Regions from separate parts of the Nonomuraea sp. CA-141351 genome, predicted to be linked through region 3. Evidence: riboswitches for the same ligand, from Rfam matches in the RefSeq annotation. Region 3 holds a riboswitch; each other region holds the start of a gene.

Region 1 (3,265 bases), 3.9 Mb from region 3:
GCAGCTTGTGGTCCTTGAGGAGTTGCTTGGCCCGCCCGAGCGAAAGGTCCAGGCGCGAGGCCACTTCGGGGAGAGTGAGCCACTCGGCTACGAGCTGGTCGGTCTCCCGGTCGATCTGTGCAACAGAAAGCGTCACGAAACCACAACTACCACATGGCGTGCTTGCTCAAACAACACAATCCCGTAGGGGGACATCTGGATCTACCAGGCGTTCCGCGTCGAGCCGGTGTCCCGCGTCGATGATTCTGCGTCCCTGCACGAGGTCTCGCGGCCGGTCCACGGCGAGCACCGCGGCGAGCGCGTCGTCGGCCGTGAGCCAGACGGCCGACCACTTGCCCTCCGGGTCGCCGCGGTAGACGAGCCGCTCCCCCGCCGGATGATGGCCGGCGTACTGCACCATGTGCCCGAACTGCTCCGACCAGAAGTACGGAACGGGATCGTACGCCACGTCCTCGCCCAGCAGGCTCGCGGCGGCGACCTCGGGGGCGTTGAGCGCGGTGTCCCAGTGCTCGACCCTGAGCCTGGTCTGCCAGCGGCGCGACCACCAGGCGGCGCAGTCGCCGACCGCGACCGTGTTGGGGAGCGAGGCACGCAGGTGCTCGTCCACGACCACGCCGTTGTGGAGGTCGATGTCGGCACCGGTGAGCCATTCGACGGCCGGGCGCACACCGATGCCCGTGACGACCACGTGGGCGTCCACGAACTCGCCGCCGACCAGGCGCACACCGCCCTCGTCCACGGAGTCGACCATGGTGCCGAGCCGCAGGTCGATGTCGTCGTACCAGCGCTGGGTGCGGGCCCCGATCTCGGCGCCGACGGCGGTCGCGAGCGGCGCCGCGCCCGCCTCGATCACGGTCACCGCGCATCCGGCGCGGCGGGCGGCGGTGGCCACCTCGGCGCCGATCCAGCCCGCGCCGATGATCGCGACGCGGGCGCCCGGGACGAGCATGGCCCTGAGCTCGTGGGCGTCGTCGATCGTGCGCAGCACGTGTTGCGGGCCGTCGCCGGGCAGCCTGATCGGCTCGGCCCCGGTGGCGATGACCAGCCCGTCGTAGCGCACCTCGCCCTCGGTGGTCTCCACGACGCCCGCGCGCAGCGACTTGGCGCTGACGCCGGGGCGGAAGTCCACGTCGATCGCGGCCAGGTCGGTGCCGACGTAGCTGGTGTCGGCGTCGCCGAACAGCACGGCCTTGGACAGCGGCGGGCGGTCGTAGGGGCGATGGCGCTCCTCACCGATCAGAGTGACCCTTCCGTCGAATCCGCGCCCGCGCAGCGCTTCCACGGTGCGCACCCCGGCCAGGCCGGCTCCTACCACCACGACATGATTCACGTTCATGACCCTAACGGGGGCGGTGCCGGGCCGTCGCGCCGAGGCCGTAGGCTGGGGACGAAAAGACGCGCGGGAGTCCGGCCGTAACCGGGCTGAGAGGAAGGCTTCACCGGGCCTTCGACCGCAAGACACCTGATCCGGATCATGCCGGCGAAGGGAGCGCGGATGGATGTGATCGTGGGTGGCGGGGTCGTCGGGCTCTCCGTGGCCTGGCGGCTGGCTCGCGAAGGGCGGCCGGTCACCCTGGTGGACCCCGCTCCGGCCTCGGGTGCCTCGCACGCGGCCGCGGGGATGCTGGCGCCGGTGAGCGAGGTCGCCTACACCGAGCTACCGCTGCTGCGGCTGGGCGTGGCGTCGCTGCGCCGCTGGCCCGCCTTCGCCGCCGAGCTGGCCGCCGACGCGGGCCTGGCGGGTGTCGAGGCCCTGGATCTGCGTTCGGACGGGACGCTCGACGTGGCGTTCGGGGCGGACGACCTGGCGGCTCTGGACGAGCTGGCGGCGTACATGGAGAAGCTCGAGCTGCCCGTCGAGCGGCTGAGCGGGCGCGAGTGCCGCCGCCTGGAGCCCATGCTGGCCCCCTCCGTGCGGGGCGGGCTGCTGGCCCCCGGCGACGCCTGGGTCGACCCGCGCCGGGTGACGGCGGCGCTGCTCGCCGCTCTCGACCGCCTCGAAGTACCGCTGGTACGGGCGCGCGTCAGCGAGCTGCTGCGCGACGGCGACCGCGTCACAGGGGTACGCGTCGAGCCCCCCGGCAGCGCGAGCGCGGTCGCCGGTGAAGGGCCGCCCGAGGTGCGGGCGGAGCGGGTCGTCCTGGCGGCCGGGGCGTGGAGCGCCAGGCTGGCGGAGGTGCCGGTGCGGCCGGTCAAGGGGCAGATCATGCGGTTGCGTTCCCCGCAGCCGCTGCTCACCCGCTGCGTACGCGGCACCGTGCACGGCACGCCGGTCTACCTCGTCCCCCGGGGCGACGGCGAGCTGGTGGTCGGGGCGACCCAGGAGGAGATGGGGTTCGACACCCGGGTGACGGCGGGCGGGCTCTACGAGCTGCTGCGGGACGCCAGGGAGCTGGTGCCGGGCGTCACCGAGCTGGAGGTGGCCGACGTGGTGGCCGGGCTGAGGCCGGGCACGCCGGACAACCTGCCGGTCATCGGCCCGAGCGGCACGCCGGGGCTCGCGCTGGCCACCGGGCACCACCGGGGCGGCGTGCTGCTGGCCCCGCTGACGGCGGACATCCTGCTGGGCCGAGAGGGCGAGCTGGCGGCGCTGTGCGCGCCTGGAAGGTTTCGGGAAATTTCATGATTGTGACGATCAACGGGGCCGCGCACGAGGTGGCCGACGGCACGACCGTGGCGCAGGCCGTACGCACATTGACCTCGGCCACCACCGGAGTGGCCGTGGCCGTGAACGACGAGGTGGTCACGCGGAGCTCGTGGGAGACGACGGCGCTCGGCGACCGTGACCGGGTGGAGGTTCTGACGGCGGTGCAAGGTGGATGATCTGATCATCGCCGGGGAGAAGTTCGCTTCCCGGCTCATCATGGGGACCGGCGGCGCGCCCTCGCTGGAAGTGCTCGACCAGGCGCTGGCCGCGTCCGGCACCGAGCTGACCACGGTGGCCATGCGGCGGCTCGATCCGAGCTCCCGCGGCTCGGTCCTCGACGTGCTGCGCAAGCGGGACATCAAGGTGCTGCCCAACACGGCGGGCTGCTTCACCGCGGGCGAGGCCGTGCTGACGGCGCGGCTGGCCAGGGAGGCGCTCGGCACGAACTGGGTCAAGCTGGAGGTCATCGCCGACGAGCGGACGCTGCTGCCCGATCCGATCGAGACGTTCGACGCGGCGGAGCGGCTGGTGGCCGACGGGTTCGTGGTGCTGCCGTACATCGGGGACGATCCCGCGCTGGCGCGCAGGCTGGAACAGGCGGGGTGCGCGGCCGTGATG
Region 2 (3,265 bases), 5.8 Mb from region 3:
GGCGCCGGTTCCGCGCGGGAGCGACGGCGGCCGGCCGGGAGGTGACGAGTGTCATCATGCGCCGCCCTTCAGCGCGTCCGCCTGCACCGACTGGAAGCGCAGGTCGTACAGGTCCTGTGCCTTCAGCGGCGGGTTCCCCGTCTCCTTGGCCAGGATGTCGATGGTCTCCTGGTGCCTGGCGACGGCATCCGACCAGTCGCCCGGGATGTCCGGCTCGCCCGCCAGGTCGACCAGGTACTGGCCGTCGGCGGCGGACAGGCCCTGGTCCTTGACGTAGTAGCCCTCGATCCACTCCTTGGGATGCTCGTAGACCCAGCGCGTGGCTCGTGCCCAGGCGGCGACGTACTCGCGGATCGCGGCGGCCTTGGCCGGGTCCTGCAGGGTGACCGTGCGCACGTAGAGGTGGCCCGGGTCGTCACGCAGACCGTGCCGGATGGTGGTGGCGCCGTCCTTGCCCCACTTGGCGGCGTACCGCTTGATGTTGACGCCGCCGATCGGGGCCACGTCCACCTGCTTGGAGGCCAGCGCGTTCGGGTAGACGTCGCCGGTGCTCGGCAGCTCGACCAGGGTGACGTCGTCCTTGGTGAGCCCGGCCTTCTTCAGCACCTTGAGCACCAGCGCGCCCTGCGCCTGGCCAGGGCTGTATGCGATCTTCTTGCCGCGCAGGTCGGTGAGGGTCTTCACGCTCACCCCCGGCGCGATGCCCAGCTCGTACGTCGGGTGGTTGAGCGGGTCCTTGCGGAACTTGGAGGCCACGATCTTGACGGGCAGGCCGGTCCAGGTCGCGTGGATGGGCGGGATCTCGGCGACCGCGCCGACGTCCAGCGCGTCCGCCCGGAACGCCTCGCTCGTCTGTGGCCCGCCGCTGATGTTGGCCCACTCGATGTCGAACGAGAACTTGTCGATCTGGCCCGAGAGCTGGAGCGCCACCTTGGTCGGCGGGTCTCCGACGATCAACTTGGTGCCCTTGGGCACGGAGGCCGGCAGCGGAGCGTCCGCCGCGAGCGTTGACGCGGGCCGTTCACGCTCGCCGCTCTGACCGCACGCGGCCATCGCGGCGAGCAGGAGTACGGCGAGCGCCGGTCTTAACAGGGAGGAGACAGGCATACGGAATGGTCCTTGTCGTGGGACGGCAGCAAGCCCGCACTCACGATAGGCACGCCCCGACCGCAAAAGCAACATTTCCTACCGATTTATCGGGTATTCTGCTGGTGTGCTCTGGAGGTGGGGAGGGGAGCGAGTCTGCTAACGTCGATCACGACGCGGGGTGCCCGGGCGCCGGGCTGAGATCACACCCGTCGAACCTGATCTAGTTCGCACTAGCGAAGGGACGTCATCGTTGACTTTCTCCGAGAAGATCTGGACGCGCACGGCCACGCTGCTCGACGCGATCCACAACCACCCGTTCAACACCGCCCTCCGCGACGGCACCCTCGACCGGGACCGCTTCGCGTTCTACCTCGTCCAGGACGGGCGCTACCTCGTGGCGTACTCCAAGGTGCTCGCGACCGCCTCGGCCCGCGCCACGGACCCGGCCGACGCCGCGTTCTTCGCCCAGAGCGCGCACACGGCGCTGGTCGTCGAGCGCGGCCTGCACGCCGGTTACCTCGAGGAGTTCGGGCTGACGGCCGGCCAGACGGAGGGGATCGCCACGTCGCCGACCTGCCTGGCCTACTCGTCCTACCTGCAGGCGACGGCGCTCGCCGCCCCGCTACCCGTGCTCGCCGCCGCCGTGCTGCCGTGCTTCTGGGTGTACCAGGACGTCGGTACGGCGCTGCTCGAGCGTACGGCGGGCGCTCCCGGCCACCCGTACCGGACCTGGATCGCCACCTACTCCGACCCGTCCTTCGCGGCCTCGGTGGAGCAGGCCAAGGCGCTCGTGGACCGGCTGGCCGAGCTCGCCGACCCGGCGACGCTCCAGGCGATGGAGGAGGCGTTCTGCCGGGCCACCGAGTACGAGTGGATGTTCTGGGACAGCGCCTGGCGCCTCGAGACCTGGCCCACGGCGCGATGGCTGGCCTGACACCCCGCCGTCACGCGAACGACTCGCTGAGCTCCCTGCGCAGCTCGCGGGCCTGGTGCAGGTAGTGGCGCGCCAGCGCCGTGCGCCCGGCCGACCGGTACAGCTCGCCCAGCGTCTGGTAGGTGTCGGCCTCGCCGCTCCGGTCCCCGAGCTGCTGGAAGATCACCAGCGAGCGCTCCAGCTGGTCGGAGCCGTCCGACCGGTCGCCCCTGGCCACCTGGAGCCCGCCCAGGTTCCGCATCGCGTACGCGCCGCAGTGCCGATCCCCGAGCGACTCGAAGATGTCCAGCGCGTGCCCCTGGAACCGCATGGCCCTGTCGGACTCGGCGACCAGGTCGTACATGCGGCCGAGCTGCATCGACACGCAGCCCTCGCGGTGGGCGTCGCCCAGCTCCTCGGCCAGCCGCAGTGCGTCCCCGAGCCACCTGGAGGCCTGGCGCACGTCACGCAGCGACAGGTGGACGCGCCCGATCGCCTGCCGCGCGTACGCCTCGCCGCTCCTGTCCCCGATGGCCAGGAACATGGCCAGCGCGTGCCTGAAGGACCCGAGCGCCCTGAGATGCCGGCCGGAGAACTGGTTGACGGCCGCCAGCCCGCAGATCGAGATCGCCTCGCTCCGCGTGTCGCCCAGCTCGTGGAAGATGGCTCGCGCCCGCCGGAACATGTCGCCGGCCTCGGCGTACCGGTCCTGGTAGAGGCACACCTGGGCCAGGCCGCGGAGCATGGCCGCCTCGCCGTGGCGGTCGCCGGCCGCGCGGGCGCTGTCCAGGGCGACGCGGTGCGTGACCTGCCACTCCTCCAGGCGGCAGTGCAGATCGAAGTACGGGACCAGGGTCGCGGCCAGCCCCCACGCGGACTGCGCCAGGCCCGCGTCGGCGGCCAGCCGTACCGCCTCCACCAGGGACTCCCGCTCGGCGTCGAACCACGACAGCGGCTCGGCGGTCAGGCGGCCGAGTGTCTCCCGCTCCAGGCTCCAGCGGGGCGCCCCGTCGGACGTCAGCCCGAAGAGGGTGGTCGGCAGCCGCGTGGCGGCGTGCTCGGCGGCGGTCAGCCAGCCGCCGAGCACCCTGATGAGCGCGTGCCGCTCGGCCCCGTCGACGGTCGGGCCGCCCGCCTTCTCCTTCGCGGCGCAGCGGACCAGGTCGTGCAGGCGGTAGCGGGGCTGGCCGACGGGGTCGGTGCCGGCCAGGCGCAGGAGGTTCGCGTCCACGAGGGTGTCGACCACGGTCTCCGCCCGGTGCC
Region 3 (3,265 bases):
CCCAGCAGGTCCGCCGCCCGGCCGCCGAGCAGCATGAAGCCGCCGTAGCCGAGCACGTACGCGCTCACGACCCCGCTCAGCACGCCGGTGGACAGTCCCAGGTCGGCCCTGATGGACGGGAGGGCGACGTTGAGCATGGCCACGTCGATGCCCTCGAGAAAGATGGCTCCGCACAGAACGATCAGCACGCCCCAAGAGCGAGCAGGCATGACAAACTCCCGGTTACTTCTAGGAAGGTCGGTTATCTCTTGTAACCGGACACATCATCGGCGACCATGAAATGTCATGGAAGAAGGCACTTTGGAATCACTCGGTTACTGCGACAGCACCGTGGAAGACGACTACGACGTACGCCAGTGGGACACGCGTGAGGACTGCGAGGTCCGGCAGATACTCGACCGCGTCGCGGACAAGTGGTCGCTGCTCGTGATCGCCCTGCTCGACTGCCAGACCCTGCGCTTCACCCAGCTGCGCCGCGAGATCGACGGCGTCAGCCAGCGCATGCTCAGCGTGACCCTGCGCCAGCTCGAGCGCGACGGTCTGGTCAGCCGCACGGTCCATCCCGTCGTGCCGCCCAGGGTGGACTACGCGCTGACACCGCTCGGCCGTACCCTTCACCAGACCATCAAGGCGCTGGTCACGTGGACGGAGGAGCACCAGCAGGAGATCGCCACGGCCCGTGCCGCCTACGACGCGCGGCGCGAGATGATGGAGTCATGACCGTTCCTGAGATAGAAGCCAGTGCCATTCCCGACGACGCCTACCTGCTCGACGTCCGAGAGCAGGAAGAGTGGGTCGCCGGGCACGCGCCGGAGGCAGTCCACATCCCCATGACCCAGATCCAAGGGCGGGTCGACGAGGTGCCCGGTGACCGGACGGTCTACGTCGTCTGCCGGGTCGGCGGCCGGTCCCTGCAGGTCGCGGCCTGGCTCAACCAGCTCGGGCGCGACGCGGTCAACGTCGGTGGCGGCATGCAGTCGTGGGAGTACGCGCGGCGCCCGATGGTCAGTGAGACTGGTCAAACGCCCTTCGTGGCATAAAAAGGTCCAAAAGAGCGCGTAAAGCCTCCCTGTGGCGTTTCTGCCGCCACTAGGGCATGATGAGGGCGCTAACTTCAGATCGTCGCGGGAGCTCGGGGTTCCGGGCTGAGAGGGCAGCAAGAGATCCGCTGCCGACCGCCTGAACCTGTCCGGGTAATGCCGGCGTAGGGAGTGTGCGATGACGCATGTCGCCGACGAAGTTCCCCTGACTCTCGAGGGCAGGCCGCCCAAGACCCTTGGCGTGCTCGATCAGGGTGCGCTCTGGGCGAACCTCGGGGTCAGCCTCCTGGGCTTCTCCGGGGCGCTGCTCCTGCTCGACCCGCTCGGCAACGCACCGCTCAGCCTGGCCGCCGCGCTGGTGGCCGTCGTGGTGGGCAGCCTGATCGGCACGGCCATGGTCGGCCTGTCCGCCGTCCCGGGCACGCGGACCGGGCAGCCCGCGATGGTGCTGCTGCGTGGGCTGTTCGGGGCGAGGATCTCGTACGTGCCCACGGTCCTGAACATCGTGCAGATGATTGGCTGGGGCGCGTTCGAGCTGTGGGTCATCGCCAAGGCGGCCGGCGCGATCTTCGGGGCGGTGCCGTACCAGGTGTGGGTGATCGTGGCGGGAGCGCTGACCACCGCCCTCACGATCTGGCCGCTCGGGTCGGTACGGATCCTGCGGCGGTACGTCACCATCGGCGTGATCGTGTCGCTGGTGTGGTTCGCCTGGTTCTTCCTGACCCGGGCCCCCGCGCACACCGGCGGGTCCTGGACGGCGTTCGCCCCGGCCGTGGACTACGTGATCGCGCTGTCGGTGTCGTGGGTGCCGATGGCGGCGGACTTCGCCCGGCACTCCAGGTCGGGCAGGGCCGCGTTCACCGGTGTGGTCGGCGGCTACACGCTGGCGCAGGTGGCCTGCCTGGGGCTCGGCGTGTACGCGGTGGCCATGGCGGGGGCGGACGTGGTGCAGGCCGATGGGACGTCGGTGTTCGGCCCGTTCGTCGCCGTGCCGTTGGGCGCGCTGTTCTTCGCCATCCTCGTGCTGCGCGAGACCGACCAGTCGTTCGCCAACGTCTACTCCACCACGGTCTCGCTGCAGAACCTGATGCCGCGCGTGGACCGGCGCATTCTCTCCGCCGCCATCGGCGTGCTGACCGTCGCGATCGCCCTGTTCGTGGACGTCAACTCGTACGGGGCGTTCCTGGGGGTGATCGGGGCGGTGTTCGTGCCGATGTTCGCGGTGCTGGCCGTGGACTACTTCGTGCTGGGCGGCTCGCGCGACTGGAACACCGCGGAGAACGCGCCCTCGCGCTGGTCGAGGCTGGTGCCGTGGGCGCTCGGCTTCGTGGCGTACTGGCTGACGACCTCCACGCCCACGGTCCCGCAGTGGGACGCCATCTGGCAGTCGGTCCGCGAGGTCATCGGCTTCACCCGGCAGCCGTGGATGAACGGCGCGCTCGGCGCGGCCATCGTGGCCGCGCTGGTGACGCTGCTCATCGGCTCGCTGGGGCGCGCTTCTCGACGTTGAGCAGGTGCTGCTTGGCCGCGGGTCCGCCCGCGTAGTCGCCGAGCCCGCCGTCCTCGCGCACCACCCGGTGGCACGGCACGATCACGCAGACGGGGTTGGAGGCCAGCGCGTTGCTGATCGCCCGCAGCGCGCGCGGCCTGCCGATGCTCGCGCCGATCGCCTCCAGCGTCGTCGTCGTGCCGTACGGGACCGCCATCGTCTTCTGCAGCACCGTTCGGGCGAACGACGTGGCCAGCGTCAGGTTCACCGGCGTGGCGAACGCGCGCAGGCGGCCCGAGAAGTACGCGTCCAGCTCCCTTCGCACCGGGTCGAGCCGGCGCGCGTCCGGCCCGATGAACGTGCCCACATGCCTCGTGATCAGCTCGAACACATTGTTCTCAGGCTCGAAGCTGCACGCCACGATGCCCTTGCCCGTCACCGCGAGGACCAGCCTGCCGACGGCGCCGTCATAGGTGCCGAAGGCGATGTCAGGTGGTGTCTCACCTCGATAGGTGTTGGAGGTCACGCGCAACAAGGCATCGAGATCACCACTCGACATGGCACCCACCCTCCCACCCACCGAGAATCGCCGTGACCGCAGCGTATCGGACGGATCGCCCGACGCACTCACCCTGCCACGGGCACTATGGAGGAGTGGGGGACGAATGGGCCGGGAGTGACGACGAGATAGCTCGTGCTGCGCTCGCCTGTTCGCCCAACGCCGTCATGGTCGTCG

The links. A riboswitch is a leader RNA that binds a small molecule or an ion and turns the genes downstream of it on or off. The one in region 3 is predicted to bind thiamine pyrophosphate.
Region 1: it holds a riboswitch for thiamine pyrophosphate, as region 3 does, so the genes downstream of both, thiO (glycine oxidase ThiO) here and ACQPWU_RS00345 (purine-cytosine permease family protein) in region 3, are expected to answer to the same signal.
Region 2: it holds a riboswitch for thiamine pyrophosphate, as region 3 does, so the genes downstream of both, tenA (thiaminase II) here and ACQPWU_RS00345 (purine-cytosine permease family protein) in region 3, are expected to answer to the same signal.

Annotation. Positions count from the first base shown of each region.
Region 1 is NZ_CP191982.1:4,015,985-4,019,249, reverse strand. Features, by position in the region: gene ACQPWU_RS19090 (Rv2175c family DNA-binding protein) at 1-136, opposite strand, end outside; gene ACQPWU_RS19085 (NAD(P)/FAD-dependent oxidoreductase) at 167-1,330, opposite strand; TPP riboswitch at 1,390-1,506, shown strand; gene thiO (glycine oxidase ThiO) at 1,496-2,626, shown strand; gene thiS (sulfur carrier protein ThiS) at 2,623-2,823, shown strand; gene ACQPWU_RS19070 (thiazole synthase) at 2,816-3,265, shown strand, end outside.
Region 2 is NZ_CP191982.1:7,077,798-7,081,062, reverse strand. Features, by position in the region: gene ACQPWU_RS33455 (ABC transporter permease) at 1-58, opposite strand, end outside; gene ACQPWU_RS33450 (ABC transporter substrate-binding protein) at 55-1,107, opposite strand; TPP riboswitch at 1,254-1,348, shown strand; gene tenA (thiaminase II) at 1,340-2,023, shown strand; gene ACQPWU_RS33440 (BTAD domain-containing putative transcriptional regulator) at 2,034-3,265, opposite strand, start outside.
Region 3 is NZ_CP191982.1:69,478-72,742, reverse strand. Features, by position in the region: gene ACQPWU_RS00360 (MFS transporter) at 1-209, opposite strand, end outside; gene ACQPWU_RS00355 (winged helix-turn-helix transcriptional regulator) at 286-720, shown strand; gene ACQPWU_RS00350 (rhodanese-like domain-containing protein) at 717-1,040, shown strand; TPP riboswitch at 1,115-1,228, shown strand; gene ACQPWU_RS00345 (purine-cytosine permease family protein) at 1,219-2,550, shown strand; gene ACQPWU_RS00340 (methylated-DNA--[protein]-cysteine S-methyltransferase) at 2,516-3,088, opposite strand; gene ACQPWU_RS00335 (PAS domain S-box protein) at 3,184-3,265, shown strand, end outside.